Regions from separate parts of the Ensifer sp. LC384 genome, predicted to be linked through region 3. Evidence: predicted binding sites of a transcription regulator. Region 3 holds the regulator's gene; each other region holds the start of a gene.

Region 1 (4,200 bases), on a different contig from region 3:
GGCCCTCGTTCGACGGCAGCACGCCATCGGCGATCAGGAAGGCGGACGAACGCAGGTGGTCGGCGATAACGCGGTGGCTGGCGCGCTGGTCGCCTTCGGCCTTGACGCCGGTTGCTTCCTCAGACGCGGCAATCAGCGCCCGGAAGAGATCGATGTCGTAGTTGTCGTGCTGGCCCTGCAGCACGGCTGCCAGGCGTTCAAGGCCCATGCCGGTGTCGATCGACGGACGCGGCAGGTTAACGCGCTCTTCCTTGGTGATCTGCTCGTACTGCATGAAGACGAGGTTCCAGATCTCGATGAAGCGGTCGCCGTCCTCATCGGCAGAACCCGGAGGTCCGCCCCAGATCTTGTCGCCGTGGTCGTAGAAGATTTCCGAGCAAGGACCGCAAGGGCCGGTATCGCCCATGGCCCAGAAATTGTCGCTGGTCGGAATACGGATGATGCGGTCGTCGGTTAGGCCGGCGATCTTCTTCCACAGGCCGAAAGCCTCGTCGTCGGTGTGATAGACCGTGACCAGCAGGCGCTTGGCGTCGAGGCCATATTCCTTGGTGATCAGGTTCCAGGCAAATTCGATGGCATTCTCCTTGAAGTAATCGCCAAAGGAGAAGTTGCCGAGCATCTCGAAGAAGGTGTGGTGGCGCGCGGTGTAGCCGACATTGTCGAGGTCGTTGTGCTTGCCGCCGGCGCGCACGCATTTCTGTGCGGTTACGGCCGTCGAATAGGGACGCTGCTCAAGCCCGGTGAAGACGTTCTTGAACTGCACCATGCCGGCATTGGTGAACATCAGCGTCGGGTCGTTGCGCGGCACCAACGGGCTCGACGACACCACCTCATGACCATTCCTGCGGAAATAGTCGAGAAACGTCGACCGGATTTCATTCACGCCGCTCATCTTGCGTCCTATCTGTGCACCAATTCAGGCCCAAGCCCCGGCATTTGCCGCGCCACTCGCCGTTGTCCTTCAACCCCGCAGCCGTCCCTGACGGCTGCGCCCTCCAACGCCCTCGGTCGCCGGAACCACAGGCTTTTATCGTTCGCGTATCATGCTGTCCAGACGGCAGCAAAAAACCGGCCGCCGACGAGGGCGACCGGTTTTTGAAAGCTCAAAGCTTTGCTTGCTGATTATGCTTCGGCGGCGTCGTCGCCGTCGTCGGCTTCCGGGCCGCCATTCTCGAGGAACCGGTCGGCAATCAGGCCGGCGTTCTGACGCAGAGCCGTCTCGATCTCGCGCGACAGGTCCGGATTGTCCCTGAGGAACGTCTTGGCGTTCTCGCGACCCTGGCCGAGGCGCTGGCTGTTATAGGAGAACCAGGCACCGGACTTCTCGACGATGCCCGCCTTGACGCCGAGATCGACGAGTTCGCCGGTCTTGGAGACGCCTTCGCCATACATGATGTCGAACTCGACCTGTTTGAACGGAGGCGCCATCTTGTTCTTGACGACCTTGACGCGCGTCTGGTTGCCGACGACTTCTTCGCGCTCCTTGACGGAACCGATACGGCGGATGTCGAGGCGAACCGAGGCGTAGAATTTCAACGCGTTGCCGCCCGTCGTCGTTTCCGGCGAACCGAACATGACGCCGATCTTCATGCGGATCTGGTTGATGAAGATCACCATGCAGTTCGACTTCGAGATCGAAGCCGTCAGCTTGCGCAGCGCCTGGCTCATCAGGCGGGCCTGCATACCCGGCAGGCTGTCGCCCATTTCGCCTTCGATTTCGGCGCGCGGCACGAGCGCTGCGACGGAGTCGACGACGAGAACGTCGATCGCCCCGGAGCGGACCAGCGTGTCGGTGATTTCAAGCGCCTGCTCACCGGTGTCGGGCTGCGAGATCAGCAGATTTTCCAGATCGACGCCCAGCTTGCGCGCATAGACCGGATCGAGTGCATGTTCCGCGTCGACGAAGGCGCAGATGCCGCCCTTCTTCTGTGCCTCTGCGATCGTCTGCAGCGCCAGCGTCGTCTTGCCCGAGCTTTCCGGACCATAGATTTCAACGATGCGGCCCTTCGGCAGGCCGCCGATGCCGAGTGCGATGTCCAGGCTGAGAGAGCCGGTCGAAACCGTCTCGATCTCAATGATGCTGTCCTTCCCACCGAGCTTCATGATCGATCCCTTGCCGAACGACCGTTCGATCTGGGAAAGTGCCGCTTCAAGTGCCTTGCTTTTATCCACCGATTTGTCCTCTACGAGCCGCAAAGAGTTTTGTGCCATTTGGTCCACCTTTAGGTTATTGAAGCTACCGAGGCAATGAAGCCGCCGCACGAGTTTTTGTACATGTTTTGTTCCGTTTTTGCAAGGGCAGAACAAGGTATTGAAAAATAGGAATTATTCGGATTGTGTTCGATTCATGTTCACGCATTGCGGGGTAAGTTTTTCGACAGCGCCCCGCGCGCCTCGAGACGATGAACGGTGCTGATCCGATTCGCCCAAGAGACAGCAGAGGAACATTCATGACGGAAGGCGAAATCGCCGTCTTTGGCGGCGCCCATATCGATCGGCGTGGCCGCATCACCGGCACGACCGCGCCCGGTTCGAGCAACCCCGGCACCTGGTTCGAGGAAGCTGGCGGCGGCGGTTTCAACGCTGCGCGCAATCTGGCGCGACTGGGGCATAGCGTGAGGATGATCAGCACGCGCGGCGGAGACGCGGCCGGTGAGATGGTAACGGCCGCCGCCGCCGCCGCTGGCGTGATCGATAATCCCCTCACCTTCCTTGACCGCACGACGCCGAGCTACACCGCGATCATCGAGAATGACGGCAACCTGGTGATCGCGCTTGCCGACATGGATCTTTACCGGATGTTCTCGCCGCGCCAGTTGCAGCGTCGCGCACTGCGCGACGCCATCGCCGACAGCCGGCTGGTTCTGACCGATGCGAACCTGCCGGAAGAAACGATTGCCGCTCTCGTCGAGGCAGCGTCCTGCGACGGGCGCATCGTCGCTGGCATCGCTGTTTCGCCGGCAAAAGTGATCCGGTTCCAGCCGAGCCTAGCCAAGCTTGGCTTCCTGTTCATGAACGAAGCGGAGGCGCGGGCGCTCACCGGCAAGGACGTAGCGGATGCTGAGGGCTGGCCGCCGCTTTTGCGCGCCGCCGGTCTCAATGGTGGCGTCGTCACCCGCGGCGGCCGCGCGGTGGTCGCCTTCGATCGCGAAACCGTTTGCGTCGCGACGCCACCGGCTTTGCCGGAACTCGCCGATGTCACCGGTGCCGGCGATGCTTTGGCGTCCGGCTTCCTCGCCGCCCGGCTTGCCGGTCACGATCTTTCGGAATGCCTGCGGCACGGTATTGCGTCTGCCGGCATTACGCTTCGCTCCCCCTTGGCCGCCTCGGAACAAATGTCGCAGGCCAATCTCGAACGGGCGCGGGCTCTTGTGCCGGCACCTCAAATGCTGGCATGAACGCCGCTACCGAACTCCCAAGGAAAAACCATGACCAAACCCGCTTCCCCCTTCCTGCCGATGGAATATTCCGACGAGGTTGCAGCCGCCAAGGCGCGCGGCGCGCCCATCGTGGCGCTGGAATCGACCATCATCACCCATGGCATGCCCTATCCGGGCAACCTGAACATGGCCCGCAGCGTCGAAGCGATCATTCGCGACCAGGGCGCCGTTCCGGCGACCATTGCCGTCATCCACGGCGTGCTTCATATCGGCCTTGATGACGTCAAGCTCGAAGAACTGGCAAAGACTGAAGGCGCGATGAAGGTATCGCGTGCCGATCTTGCCTTTGCGATCGCAGAGCGCCGCACTGGTGCGACGACCGTTGCCGCGACGATGATCGCTGCCGCCCGTGCCGGCATCCGCGTCTTTGCGACCGGCGGCATTGGCGGCGTGCACCGTGGCGCCGAGCTGAGCTTCGACATCTCCGCCGACCTCGACGAACTGGGACGCACGGCTGTCATCGTCGTTTGCGCCGGCGCCAAGGCCATTCTCGACATTCCGAAGACACTCGAAGTTCTCGAAACCCGCGGCGTGCCCGTCGTCACCTATGACAGCGACGTGTTCCCGGCCTTCTGGTCGCGCGATTCAGGCCTCAAGAGCCCGCTGATGCTCAACAGCCCGGCAGCAATCGCCAACTTCCAGAACATGCGCGAACTGCTCGGCGTCGACGGCGGCATGCTGATCGCCAACCCAGTTCCAGCCGAAAGCGAGATCCCGCGCGAGGAGATGGAAATCTACATCGCGCGCGCGCTCGACAACG
Region 2 (4,200 bases), on a different contig from region 3:
CCGCTAATGCCCATGCGGCCTGTGCAACAGGCCGTCAAAACCCAACAACTCGCGACGGCTTTTTCTCATCAAGGCGATTCCGCATTGCCAAAGCATGCGTTACAGCGCCGCGCGTCTGTTTAGACGCGCAAAGGTCGCTGTAACACTCTGAGTTGCTGCATAATTTTGCCCTTAAATCGATTCCGATTTAAGGAATTATGCAGTAAGTTCCGCGAACTTTGTTCGAACGGGGCCTTATATAAAGCATGTCCGCATTCTCTCGCTTCACGCCGCTCATCCAATCCCTGCCCTCCACGATCCCCTTCGTTGGACCCGAGGCCATCGAGCGCCAGCGTGGGCGCGCCATTGCTGCCCGCATCGGCGCTAACGAAAGCGGGTTTGGGCCTGCTGAAAGCGTCGTGCAAGCGATGCGAGAGGCGGCAACGGGAACGTGGAAATATGCGGACCCGGAAAACCATGATCTGAAGCAGGCGCTGGCGGCCCGGCTCGGCGTCTCTGCCGCCAACATTGCGATCGGCGAAGGCATCGACGGACTGCTGGGGCAGATCGTGCGGATGGTGATCGAGCCCGGCATGCCGGTCGTCACTTCGCTCGGCGCATATCCGACGTTCAACTATCACGTCGTCGGCCACGGCGGCCGGCTGGTGACGGTGCCCTATGTCGGAGACCGCGAAGATCTCGACGGGTTGCTAGCAGCAGTCAAGCAAGAGAATGCCCCGCTCGTCTATTTCGCCAATCCCGACAACCCGATGGGAAGCTGGTGGAACGCCGAACGCGTTGTCGAATTCGCCAAGGCCCTGCCCGAAACCACGCTCTTCATCCTCGACGAAGCCTATTGCGAAACCGCTCCGGCAGGGGCCTTGCCCGCGATCGCCGCGTTGATAGGCATGCCCAATGTCGTCAGGACGCGGACTTTTTCGAAAGCCTATGGCCTTGCCGGCTCGCGGGTCGGTTATGTCATCACCACGCCCGGGACCGCCCAGGCGTTCGACAAGATCCGCAATCATTTCGGTATGAATCGGATCGGCGTGGCCGCGGCTGTGGCAGCGCTTGCGGATCAGGATTATCTGACCTTGGTAACGGCAAAGATTGCGCATTCGCGCGTGCGCATCGCTGAGATCGCCAGAAGCAATGGCTTGTCGCCGCTCGAATCGGCGACCAATTTCGTCGCGATCGACTGTGGAAGGGACGCGGTCTATGCGCGCGCGATCGTCGATACGCTGATGAGCGACCACGGCATCTTCATCCGCATGCCCGGCGTCGCCCCGCTCAACCGCTGCATTCGCGTCAGCACCGGGCCAGAGGCGGAGATGGACCTGCTTGAAGCCGCCCTGCCGAAGGTTCTGGAGAAACTGGCAGGCGGCCAATAGGCCCTCATATCCGGCGCCTGCTCGCTGGCGGGCGCCGCCGGACGGGAGCTTACTCCCGCCTTGGCGTTCAGTGAACGGTCATCCATTCGCGGGCGGCGCGAAGCGCTGCTGCAAGGTCGGCCTTGCTCATCGTCATCGAAAGGTCGGCGCGCAGATCAACGGCGCGGTCGCAACCCTTGATCGCGGCAATGTTCAGCCATTTATGGGCGGCGACCAGGTCGACCGGACGACCGCGGCCCGTCGCATAGGCCAGACCCATTTCGCAAAAGACGTCCGCCTGGTTTTCACCACCCATCGCGGTATTCGAAGCAACCTGCATATCAAAGCGTGCCATTGTCTTGTCCCTGTTTTGCCTGGTTGGTTTTCCGAAGCGGCCCGCCCTTTAGAGGCGGACCATGCTCCAGATCAGCATTTGTTTTTTGGTCCCTGTTCGACCGTGCCTCTTTGTGGGCCTTTCCGAACCGCGCCATCTTTGCAGCGTCGTCTTCGGTCGTTTGGCGGGGTGAATTTCTCCGCTCGTCTTATGGGTCTTACTATGCAGCACGGCCTTCAATACGCGCTTAAAATGCATGATTAATTTGAGACAAACAAAGTTCAAACACTTGGTAAACTTGAGTTTTTGTTAAACATCGAAAGGCCGGAAATCTGGCGCATTCGCATAAAAATTTACGAAATATTCAACTGCCGACCTCAACCAAACGGTAACCACGAAAAGAGTGTCCGACCTGCCAGTCCTGGATTTCCTCGATTTTTCTCGGCCGAAAACCGGCAGATAAAAAGCACAAACAGGCGCACTCGAACCAGTTTACCTTTACGTGCGCGTAAGCTACCTTGCCGGCGGCGGTGAGGAGACTGCCTTTCAAACGAGGATATCTGAAGAGGTGCCGGCGAAGCGGACCGCGCCGGCGGCTTTTATCTGGAGGAATGAATGATTCGTACCCTGTTCATGACCGCGGCTCTCGCTTTTGGCGTCGCCGGAACGGCCGTTGCCGCCGAACCGATCGTCGGCAACTGGAAGACCGCAACCGGCGCGACGGCCGAGATTGCACCTTGCGGCGGCGCCTTCTGCGTGACGCTGAAGACCGGCAAACACGCCGGCAAGCGGATCGGCAATCTGTCCGGCACGGATGGCAGCTATTCCGGGGAAATCACCGATCCCGAAACCGACAAGACCTATAGCGGTTCGGGCGCGGTCAACGGCAACTCGCTGAAGATGAAGGGCTGCGTGCTCAAGATTCTCTGCAAATCACAAACCTGGTCGCGCCTCTAGGATCAATCGCGTACAAAAAGGGCGGCCCTCGGGTCGCCCATTTTTTGCGCCTGATAGGCGCGTTCTTCCTTATCGACTTCGACGGCCTTCTTGACTGCGGGCCGCCTCCGATGATCGCTGGCATGCGGTTATTCGGCACGAACTGCTCGCCTGCCGATGTCGAGGTGTCTACCTCATAGAGAGCACCCAGTTCCTCCAGCATGACGGTGACTTCCAGCCGTTCACCGCACGCCAGTAACAAAGCACGATCTGTGCAGTCACTATTCTCTCCTGATGCATTGGGATCATTGGGATCACGGGGCTAGGCACACCTCTGCCCGCGAGAACGGCAGCGACATCAATCACAAGATGAACGCCAGATGAACGGCCATATCAGCAAGAGTTCAGTTTGGTTATGCGAAAACACACTCAATCGATTTGAACCGCCTCCAGACCAACGGACAGAACCATGGACATTCTTGCTCGGCGCCTCACCATTATCAGCCTTCTGATGGTTGTTTTTGCGATGACCCTTGCTGCCGCAGTCAGCGCAGATACCGAACGTCGCCGCAGCAACACCTATCTCGGCTCGCTGACGGATTGCACCGCGCACACGGCGCAATACTGCCAAGCCAAGCTCTAACGGAGAGACTGATATGCTGGCCGCCCTTTCCACATCCGCCTTTCTCTCGCTGCGTGTCCTTGCACTTGCCAGCCTGCTGATGGCGCCGGTTGGGGCGCTTGCCTATAGCAAGGCCAATGGCCTGAGCATCGGCAAGCAGGGGGCCGGCCTCGTTCTCTTCGTGACGCTGCAGCGTCAATCGATGAGCTGACCGAAGGCGCCATCGGCGCCTTTAATTTTTCAGTCTCTCTTGCATCGCTGCGCGCCTTACTGTCCTTTCACGGTTGAAAGGACCCGCCACTGATGCCAGCCTATGCCGTCTATTCCCTTGCCGCCCTTGCCGAGATCGCCGGATGCTTCGCCTTCTGGGCGTGGCTGAAACTTGACAGGCCGATCTGGTGGCTGATCCCGGGCATGGCGTCGCTGGCACTGTTTGCCTGGCTGCTGACCTTGATTGACAGCGCGGCGGCCGGCCGCGCCTATGCAGCCTATGGCGGGGTCTATATCGCCGCCTCGCTCATCTGGCTGTGGCTTGCCGAAGGCGTGCGGCCTGACCGTTGGGATCTGACCGGAATGGCCGTCGCCCTCGTCGGCAGCGCCATCATCCTCGCTGGACCGCGCTAGGGGCAGCTACTGCATAATCCCTTAAATCGAAAACGATTTATGGCGAACATTATTCAGAAAATTCAAAGCATTACAGCGTCAGTTGCGCGACATACCTGACGCGCGGCGCTGCAAAGCTGTGCTGATCGACGTGGTTGTGCATGCCCGCATCTTGTCGTTTGCTTGTCAGAAGCCTCAGCCTATAATGCGACATGAACAAGCGAATCTCTTCACACTCCGTCCTTTCCGTCTCCACGCCCGAGCCGTTCGAGCCGCAGTTCTTCGAAGATCCGGCGGCCGCAGTCGATTGCCTGGAGGCGCTTTACGATCGCAATACCCGGTTCCTCACAGAGGCT
Region 3 (4,200 bases):
GATCACGAGCTATGTCGCCGGCGACAAGCTCTATTGCGTCCACGAGGCACCGAGCGCCGACGTCATTCGCGAACACGCCGAACGCGGCGGGTTTCCGGCCAACAGAATAACGGAAGTCGCCGCCGTGATCGGGCCTTCGACAGCATCTCAAGGACGCGGCAAATAGCCGAAGCGGTGTTATAATCACCGCGGGCGGGACATCGGCGTCATGACACCCCCGAATCGCCGCCCGGGCCAATGCTCCCCGCGCGCCGTCATTGACTTCCGGCGGCATCAATGCAGGCTAGTCTGCCGGTCATTCGGCGCCCATGAGGGTTCCCCGGCACACCTTTTCAAGGAGACGATCATGGCAAAGGGTCAAGTGCGAAGTAACCGCGAGGTTAGAAAACCCAAGAAGGACAAGGCCGTCAAAGCCGCCGTTACGACAGAAGGCTCACAGGTGAAGCTGGCAGGCAGCAGCTTTTCGCTCGGCAAGAAAGACAAGAAATAGGACAACCGCCTCTAACCTCTCGAACCAAATAGTCGGGAGAGTTTTGTCAGTGACCAGTTGGACTGGGGGTGCACGTCTCCGCACACCCTGCGTGACTGGTCGCCGCAATGCCAGAAACCCCAGCACGCTTGCACGTCGCGCGCCCCCCCTGAAATGCAAAGATCATTGCGGGCGGCAGCACTGGCCAATCGCTTCCCATGTCTGCTGCCAGGCCTGATCGGCCGGCGACACGCCGCATGTGGTAGGCGTCGGAAGATCGAGAACGCCGACACGCACCCTGTTCATGCAAATCTTTGTGCCTTCCCTGCCACACCGTGAGCAGCCGTCATCACCTTTGGCAAAGAACTGTTGAACACGGCACAGTGCCCGGCATGCTTGCTGGACTTTGGAACGAAAGCGCGGTTCACATCGTTAACCAAACTATCGGCACCACCTCTGATCTAGCGGACGTTCACCGTGCTTGCAGCCTTGCTTATCGCCTCGATTATCGCATCGCCTAACATCGCCCTCAGCGCTGCTACGGTCGACGACCTGCAAGCCGATTTCGAAACCGCCGTGCCCTGCCAGCAGATCGATGGCCGGAACGTTTGGAAGGGAACGATCGCCTACTATATCCAGTCCTTCGTCTATCAAGGCGACACGCCCGTAGCGACCGACGCGGCGGACGCCGTCCTGCCGGAGGACAACTCGGCTGAGACCGTCAAGGAGTTCGAGGACGCCTGTTCCGCCACGCAGCCGGCTTGAACCACTCTCTCCTTCGCGACGCTCGCCCAGCAATCGCTCAATGCCAGTCTATTTCCACTTCGCTCCATCGACGGTGGCGCAACCGAGCGGCGTTGCGAGAGGTAAGCTTGAGCCGGTCACAACCCCAAAGATTGATCGGCCCCGGCATTGCCGCATTCAACGCGATGCCGACTTCGTCGAACGGACTCTCCCTGTTGTCCACATATTGATACCAGCGGAACCCAAGGACCGCGGTCGCCGGAACAACGATCGTCAGCAGGATTCGAACCAGCTTCTTCATTGCACCCTCATTGCGTAAACGGAACGAGGCATATCGGCGCCTTGCGGCACGCGCAGCGTCTAGTTGGCCGATGCGCGCACGCTTGATCCCACATTCACGGAATTTTAGGCACTTGCGGAACACATATGGAACAGATAGTGTCTGTTCTTGATTTGTTTCACGCTTCTGGAGCGACTTGCCATGCTGACCCGCAAGCAACAGGAATTGCTTCTTTTCATCCACGAACGAATGAAGGAATCGGGTGTGCCGCCGTCTTTCGACGAGATGAAGGATGCACTCGACCTGGCTTCAAAGTCGGGCATTCACCGGCTTATTACGGCGCTGGAGGAACGCGGTTTCATACGCCGTCTTCCCAACCGCGCCAGAGCGCTCGAGGTCATCAAGCTGCCGGAAGCCTATGCAGCAAGCGCCCAACCCCGTCGCGGGTTTTCCCCGAGCGTCATCGAGGGCAGCCTCGGGAAGCCGCCGGCCCCTGCCCCCGCCGCGAAAGCGCCGCCGGTTGCTGACAACAGCTCCGTGTCGGTTCCGGTTATGGGACGCATTGCCGCCGGCGTTCCGATCTCGGCGATACAGAACAACACTCACGACATCTCCGTTCCGCTCGATATGATCGGCAGCGGCGAGCACTATGCCCTTGAAGTGAAGGGCGATTCGATGATCGAGGCCGGCATCTTCGATGGCGATACGGTGATCATCCGCAATGCCACCTCGGCCAATCCCGGCGACATCATCGTCGCGCTCGTCGATGATGAGGAAGCAACGCTGAAGCGCTTCCGGCGCAAGGGCGCGTCGATTGCGCTCGAGGCGGCCAATCCGGCCTACGAGACGCGTATTTTCGGCCCCGACCGCGTCAAGATTCAGGGCAAGCTCGTTGGCTTGATCCGCCGCTACCACTAAGCCTTGCTCAAGCCAGCTGCCTTCGTGCTGGCCTGCCTTCCTCTTCCTTGAACGTCTCGCCACCTTGGGGTAGCGAGACGGGCATCTCCAACTCGTGCGGCTTGCACGCTCGAAAAATGTTACTGGTGAATCGAGTACTCGCCCAGTTCGCAGAGGTCCTGCGTGTCTTCAGTCGTGTCGAGACCGGAGCCTTCTTCGAATTCAAAGCGCATGTCGTATTTGCAGACATCACGTCCGTCGGCGATGGTGATTTCCATGCTTTCGCCCGGATTGAGTACCTGCCGCCCGAAGACGTCGTCCTCCCACTGATCAACACCGACCGGCGACGTGTAGAAGTTCGTCAGAACCGCTTCCGTCTTGTTCTTCAGCTGAAAGACGAGATCCTCAGCGCTTGCGGTGGCCGTCGACGCGGCAAGAACGGCAAGAGCAGTCAGGGCGATCTTACATTTCATTTTATGTCATCTCCTCCATTGTCGGTTTTGTTTGACACTACCTGTACGGGTCGTGCCGCCGGAATATTCATTCCCGAACCCGTCTAGAGACAATATTCCTTGCACTGACAATACCAGCCGAGTCACCATTTCGGGGTGTGTCCTTGGCAGGCCATGCAGGTTGACGCCTGTTCGCGCGCACGGCAACGCGGATGGGCCACGACCGACTTATGGCGCGGCTTATCTTCAAACCCATGCTCGCCGTAAGCAGGGGCTGGCGGGTGTCATCGCTCGCCGCATCACCCCACCCCACCCCACTATCTCCACCGTGTGCGGCGCAGTCGTCTGCGTAAGGTAGATTTAACCCAGCAATCAATTCCCAGGGAGTGGACGCCGGGCCAATGGGGCCATCGTCGCACAGGCATCGGCAATCGGTCGGCGACTAGCTTTGCCGGGCAAGATGCCGAGCGCGCACGCCTCGCCACGGCGGCGGGGCCGCCCGCTTTAGTTGGGACGGAATCGGCAAGCAATTGCTGGCGGTCGAGGATAACGAAGCAGGAGGAACGGGGAACAAATTCCCACATATAGAAAAAGCGTGGCAGGTGCTGCAATTGAGCACCCTGAATTACAACGCAAAATCAAATAATTAGGTGTGGCTTTGGAGGCCTCGCCCGGAATTGAACCGGGGTACAAGGATTTGCAGTCCTCTGCGTCACCACTCCGCCACGAGGCCTCACCGACTGAGATTATCAAGTCGTGGCGAGCGTTTAGAATGAATATAGACAGAGTGCAAGAGGGTTCATTCTGAATGCGATCCTTTTTTCATCCTGAACAAGCGTTTCCATTCCGTTCTGTGGATTGCGGCTGCATGCCCCAGCCCTACCCTCTTTTTCGAGAAGAACGGATATGATCATTCGAGCCCCGGTCCTCCCCCGCGGAACGACAAGGCAGTTGACCGGCGCCGTCTGCGAACACGGCGCGCAGAGTCGGACGAATAGACATCCTGGGCCGTCCGGTGCCAGCTTCGCACGCAGCGCCGCCGCTCAGACTTTCACACCTCATGAAGATTCGACGTGTTTGGCTGCCGCCCGATGACGGCAACATTTTCTCGCTGGACGTTTTTCCGGCGCATCGCCGACAGGTTTTGAGCCGCAGCGCCGGATCGCTCCTTCACGGCCGCGGAGGCGCTTTCGCCAGGATCTAGCACCACGGCGTTGACCGTCCCTTCCAGGGGCGAACCAGGCCTTCCGAGACGAGAATGTTACCGAGCGAACGGCCGTCGCGCATCACCACGCGCAGCTTCTCGCTGGTCTTGTCGTCGTCCCTGCCGATCGCTTCGATCAGCCTGAAATCTCCAG
Region 4 (4,200 bases), on a different contig from region 3:
GGTTGGCACGGTTGCGCGCCTGCTTGGCGGAGCCGCCGGCCGAATCCCCTTCGACGATGAAGAGTTCCGCACCTTCGGCAGTGTTCTGCGAGCAGTCGGCAAGCTTGCCGGGTAGGCGCAGCTTGCGCACCGCTGACTTGCGGTTGACTTCCTTCTCCTTGCGACGGCGGACGCGCTCGTCGGCGCGTTCGATCACCCATTCGAGGAGCTTTGCCGCCTCTGCCGGGTTGTCGGCGAGATAGTGGTCGAAAGGATCGCGCAAGGCGTTTTCGACGATGCGCTGCGCTTCGACAGTCGCCAACTTGTCCTTCGTCTGGCCGACGAATTCCGGTTCGCGGATGAAGACCGAGAGCATGCCGGCGGCCGAAATCATCACGTCATCGGTGGTGATGATGGCAGCGCGCTTGTTCTGCGTCAGCTCGGCGTAATTCTTCAGCCCCTTGGTGAGTGCGATGCGGAAACCCGCCTCGTGCGTCCCGCCTTCCGGCGTCGGGATGGTGTTGCAATAGGAGTGGACCTGCTGGTCGCCGCCATACCAGGTGACGGCCCATTCGAGCGAACCGTGGCCGTTCGACTTCTCGGACTTGCCGGCAAAAATCTCGCGGGTGACCGTGAACTCCTTGCCGAGCGTCGCGGCAAGATAGTCCTTCAGGCCGCCGGGGAAGTGGAAGACGGCTCGATCCGGAATCTCGGAGCCTTCCGCCAGCAGCGACGGATCGCACGACCAGCGGATTTCGACGCCGCCGAAGAGATAGGCCTTCGAGCGCGCCATGCGGAACAGCCGTGCCGGCTCGAAGCGGGCATGCGGTCCGAAGATCTGCGGATCGGGATGAAACCGCACCCGCGTTCCGCGCCTGTTGTGGACGTCGCCCAGTTCTTCCAGCCCGCCCTGCGGCACGCCGCGCGAAAAGCGCTGGCGATAAAGCTTGCGGTTTCTGGCAACCTCAACCTCAAGGTCGTCGGACAGTGCGTTGACGACGGAGACACCGACGCCGTGCAGACCGCCGGAGGTTTCATAGGCCTTGCCGTCGAACTTGCCGCCCGCATGCAGAACGGTCATCACGACTTCGAGCGTCGACTTTCCGGGGAATTTGGGATGGTTTTCGACCGGAATGCCACGGCCGTTGTCGGTCACCGACAGATAGCCATCGGCATCGAGATTGACTTCGATGAAGTTGGCGTGGCCGGCCACCGCTTCGTCCATCGAGTTGTCGATGACTTCGGCGAAGAGATGGTGCAGCGCCTTTTCGTCGGTGCCGCCGATATACATGCCCGGACGCCGACGTACCGGCTCCAGTCCCTCCAGCACCTCGATCGCAGAAGCATCGTAGTCACCGCTGTCGCTCCCCTTGGGGGCAGGGCGCGGTTCTTCGCGCGGAACCGGCGCCGCTCGCGCGACAGGTGCTGCATCTGGCGCAACGGGCTTCGGTTGTTCGGGCATTGCGGAGAAGAGGTCGTTGCTGTCGTCCATGGGGCGTCTAGATCATTCCTGTCGTGCGGAGGTGTTCAAGGCCATAGCAAGACCTCGGTCTTGTCGCCATCCCCAGTCATTCGAATCACCCGGATTCTGCCAGAGTCTTCCCGATTGTACGAACAAAAGGAGAATGGCAACGCCGGATGCCCGCAAAATAAAGCCTCTGCGTCGGCTTCCATCACCAACTGTTGCTTTGGCGCCGGGCCGATGGCAAGGCTTTGCGGCGAACCAGGGAGCCCTTCGTTGTCCGTGTCCACAGCTCATTTTTGCTTTCGCCGGCTTGCTGCCATGGTCCTGTCCACCGGCCTTCTTGCAGGCTCGGCCGCTTGCGCCGAGGCGCAGGTATTGAAGCCCTACAAGGACGATCTGTTTTCCTACGGCAAGGTGCTGGAGCAAGGCGATGGCGGTGACTACCGCGTCGTCGACTATCAGGAACTGCGCGACATCAATGAACGCGACGAAATTCCGGAGCGTCGGGTCAAGCGCGCGTTCCTCTCGCTTGGCGTCAAGAGCGAACAGGTCAACGAGACGCTCGATGTCGGCGAGCGCTCCATCGATGTGACACGCGTCGGTCGGGAGCGGGGGGCGGCGTTCAGCGTGATCTTCATTCACGGGCGAGGCGGGGACCGGCGCCTTGGCGCCAATGATTTTTCCTTCGGTGGCAATTTCAATCGCCTGAAGAACCTCGCTGTTGCCAATGGCGGTGTCTATTACGCGCCGAGCGTGCGATCCTTCGATGCCGCCGGGGCTGAGGATGTCGCAGGACTGGTCAAACTTGCCGCCGAGCGCTCAGGCGGCCGGCCGGTGGTACTGGCTTGTGCCTCCATGGGCAGCTTCATCTGCTGGGGCGTGTCGCGTGACGCAAGCGCCGTTGCTGTCCTTGGCGGCATGATGGTCATGGGCGGTGCCGCCGATCCGGATTTTACGAAGAGTGCCGCCTACAAGGCGAAGTTGCCGATGTTCTTCAGCCATGGCAGCCGGGATAGTGTCTATCCCGCCGAGAGCCAGAAGGCGCTCTACACCGCGTTGAAGGGGCAGGGCTACCCGAGCCGCTTCGTGCTTTTTGAAACCGGCTCGCACGGAACGCCGGTTCGCATGACCGACTGGCGCGACGCCCTGAACTGGATCGGCGGCCGCTAACGCACAGCGTTTGATGCTCGGCATTTGTTAACCAGACCGGCAATTTCCGGGTGCAGGCCGTCCGCTTGTTTCCACCTTTGAAAGTGATCGGCGCGATGATCTCCGGCAGATATTGCTGGGGTAAGTTTCATGGATGCGCGCACCGAAACACGGCGGGTTCCGCTGTGTGTCGACCTGGATGGCACATTGCTGGCCGCCGATACGCTGTGGGAAGGCGCTGCGATCATCCTCTTGCGCAATCCGCTCATGCTCGTGCTGATGATGCTGTGGCTGCTGCAGGGCAGGGCGCGCCTGAAGCATGAAGTCGCCTTGCGCTCCCGGCGAAAGGCGGCGGACTGGCCGTACCGCCAGACCGTCCTGGCCCGACTGGCCGCAGAGAAGGCGGACGGGCGCGACATCGTGCTCGTCACTGGTGCTGCGCCTTCCGTCGCCCGGGAGGTCGCGGCGCATGTCGGGCTCTTTTCCTCGGTCATGCATTCGTCGGAGGCGCTCAATCTGACGAGCAGCCGAAAGCGTGACGCACTGGTGAAACGGTTCGGCGAGGGCGGTTTCGATTACATGGGCAACAGCCGCGACGACATCGCGGTGTTCGAGGTGTCACGCCGTGCGATTGTCGTGGCGCCGGATTCGGCGGCGGAGAAATGGCGCCGCAACCACGATGCCGAGAAGCTCGATACCGGCAAGGTGAGCATGCTTGCTCCTTTGAAATCGATCCGCGTCCATCAATGGGCGAAGAATGTACTGATCGGCGTACCGATGATCCTCAATCATGAGGTGCTGCATCTCGATGCGCTGGTGAGTGTTATCATCGCATTCTTCGCCTTCAGCTTCCTGGCCTCCGCCGTCTACGTCATCAACGATCTCTCAGACCTTGCGAATGACCGGCGCCACGCAAAGAAGCGCAACCGGCCGCTTGCCAGCGGCCAGATGTCGGTGCCGACGGCGCTCATCCTCGTCGTCTGCCTGATGCTGGCCTCGCTTTCGCTGACGTTCGTCCTGCCGTGGAAGTTTGCAGGCGTGCTCGCCTTTTATGCCTGCGCCACGACGGCCTACACTTTTGTGCTCAAGCGCAAGCTTCTCGTCGATGTTTTCACGCTTGCGGGCCTCTACACCACACGCATCGTGGCCGGCGCGGCGGCGACCGGAACGGAACTTTCCTTCTGGCTCGTGTCTTTCGCGATCTTCTTCTTCCTCAGCCTGGCGCTGGTGAAGCGCTATGTCGAACTGCATGAATTCGAGGATAAGGACGGTGGTGTCGTTCCCGGGCGCGGCTATCTGGCGGTCGATTTTGAAATGGTCGGGCAGGCGGGTGTGGCCTCCGCCTTTACCTCGGCGCTGGTGCTTGCGCTCTATGTGCACAGCAAGGAGTTGCAGGAAATGTACACGACGCCCTGGGCGTTGTGGCCACTTTGCCCGCTGGTGCTTTATATGCTGCTGCGGATCTGGATGCTGGCGCGCCGGGGCATGTTGCACGAGGATCCTGTCGTCTTCATCATGCGCGATTGGCGCAGCCAACTGACCATGCTGATCGGGGCGTTACTCATCCTTTTCGGAGCCGTCGGGCCGCAATGAACACGCAAGACTAC

What was found. Region 3 encodes LexA, which represses DNA repair genes until DNA is damaged. Its sites were predicted from a motif close to TGTTCNNNNTGTGTTCNG; they were not measured.
Region 1: a site for LexA is predicted at 2,338-2,355, ahead of recA (recombinase RecA). Genes of this name have one in related genera too.
Region 2: a site for LexA is predicted at 1,954-1,971, ahead of BC363_RS22055 (sel1 repeat family protein). Genes of this name have one in related genera too.
Region 4: a site for LexA is predicted at 1,590-1,607, ahead of parE (DNA topoisomerase IV subunit B). Genes of this name have one in related genera too.

What each region holds. Positions count from the first base shown of each region.
Region 1 is NZ_MBST01000045.1:175,014-179,213, reverse strand. Features, by position in the region: gene alaS (alanine--tRNA ligase) at 1-892, opposite strand, end outside; gene recA (recombinase RecA) at 1,123-2,211, opposite strand; gene BC363_RS26070 (carbohydrate kinase family protein) at 2,451-3,398, shown strand; gene BC363_RS26065 (pseudouridine-5'-phosphate glycosidase) at 3,429-4,200, shown strand, end outside.
Region 2 is NZ_MBST01000034.1:6,990-11,189, reverse strand. Features, by position in the region: gene BC363_RS22065 (PilZ domain-containing protein) at 1-7, shown strand, start outside; gene BC363_RS22060 (pyridoxal phosphate-dependent aminotransferase) at 246-1,370, shown strand; gene BC363_RS22055 (sel1 repeat family protein) at 1,438-1,704, opposite strand; gene BC363_RS22050 (DUF2147 domain-containing protein) at 2,299-2,640, shown strand; gene BC363_RS35575 (hypothetical protein) at 3,089-3,262, shown strand; gene BC363_RS35570 (hypothetical protein) at 3,276-3,452, shown strand; gene BC363_RS22045 (YnfA family protein) at 3,545-3,865, shown strand; gene BC363_RS22040 (AMP nucleosidase) at 4,057-4,200, shown strand, end outside.
Region 3 is NZ_MBST01000015.1:115,277-119,476, reverse strand. Features, by position in the region: gene BC363_RS13900 (DUF4242 domain-containing protein) at 1-166, shown strand, start outside; gene BC363_RS35430 (hypothetical protein) at 347-490, shown strand; gene BC363_RS13895 (hypothetical protein) at 947-1,234, shown strand; gene BC363_RS13890 (hypothetical protein) at 1,272-1,514, opposite strand; gene lexA (transcriptional repressor LexA) at 1,695-2,411, shown strand; gene BC363_RS13880 (hypothetical protein) at 2,531-2,863, opposite strand; tRNA gene BC363_RS13875 (tRNA-Cys) at 3,502-3,575, opposite strand; gene BC363_RS13870 (thermonuclease family protein) at 4,043-4,200, opposite strand, start outside.
Region 4 is NZ_MBST01000005.1:134,927-139,126, reverse strand. Features, by position in the region: gene parE (DNA topoisomerase IV subunit B) at 1-1,471, opposite strand, end outside; gene BC363_RS07155 (alpha/beta fold hydrolase) at 1,763-2,614, shown strand; gene BC363_RS07150 (UbiA family prenyltransferase) at 2,744-4,186, shown strand; gene BC363_RS07145 (FAD-binding oxidoreductase) at 4,183-4,200, shown strand, end outside.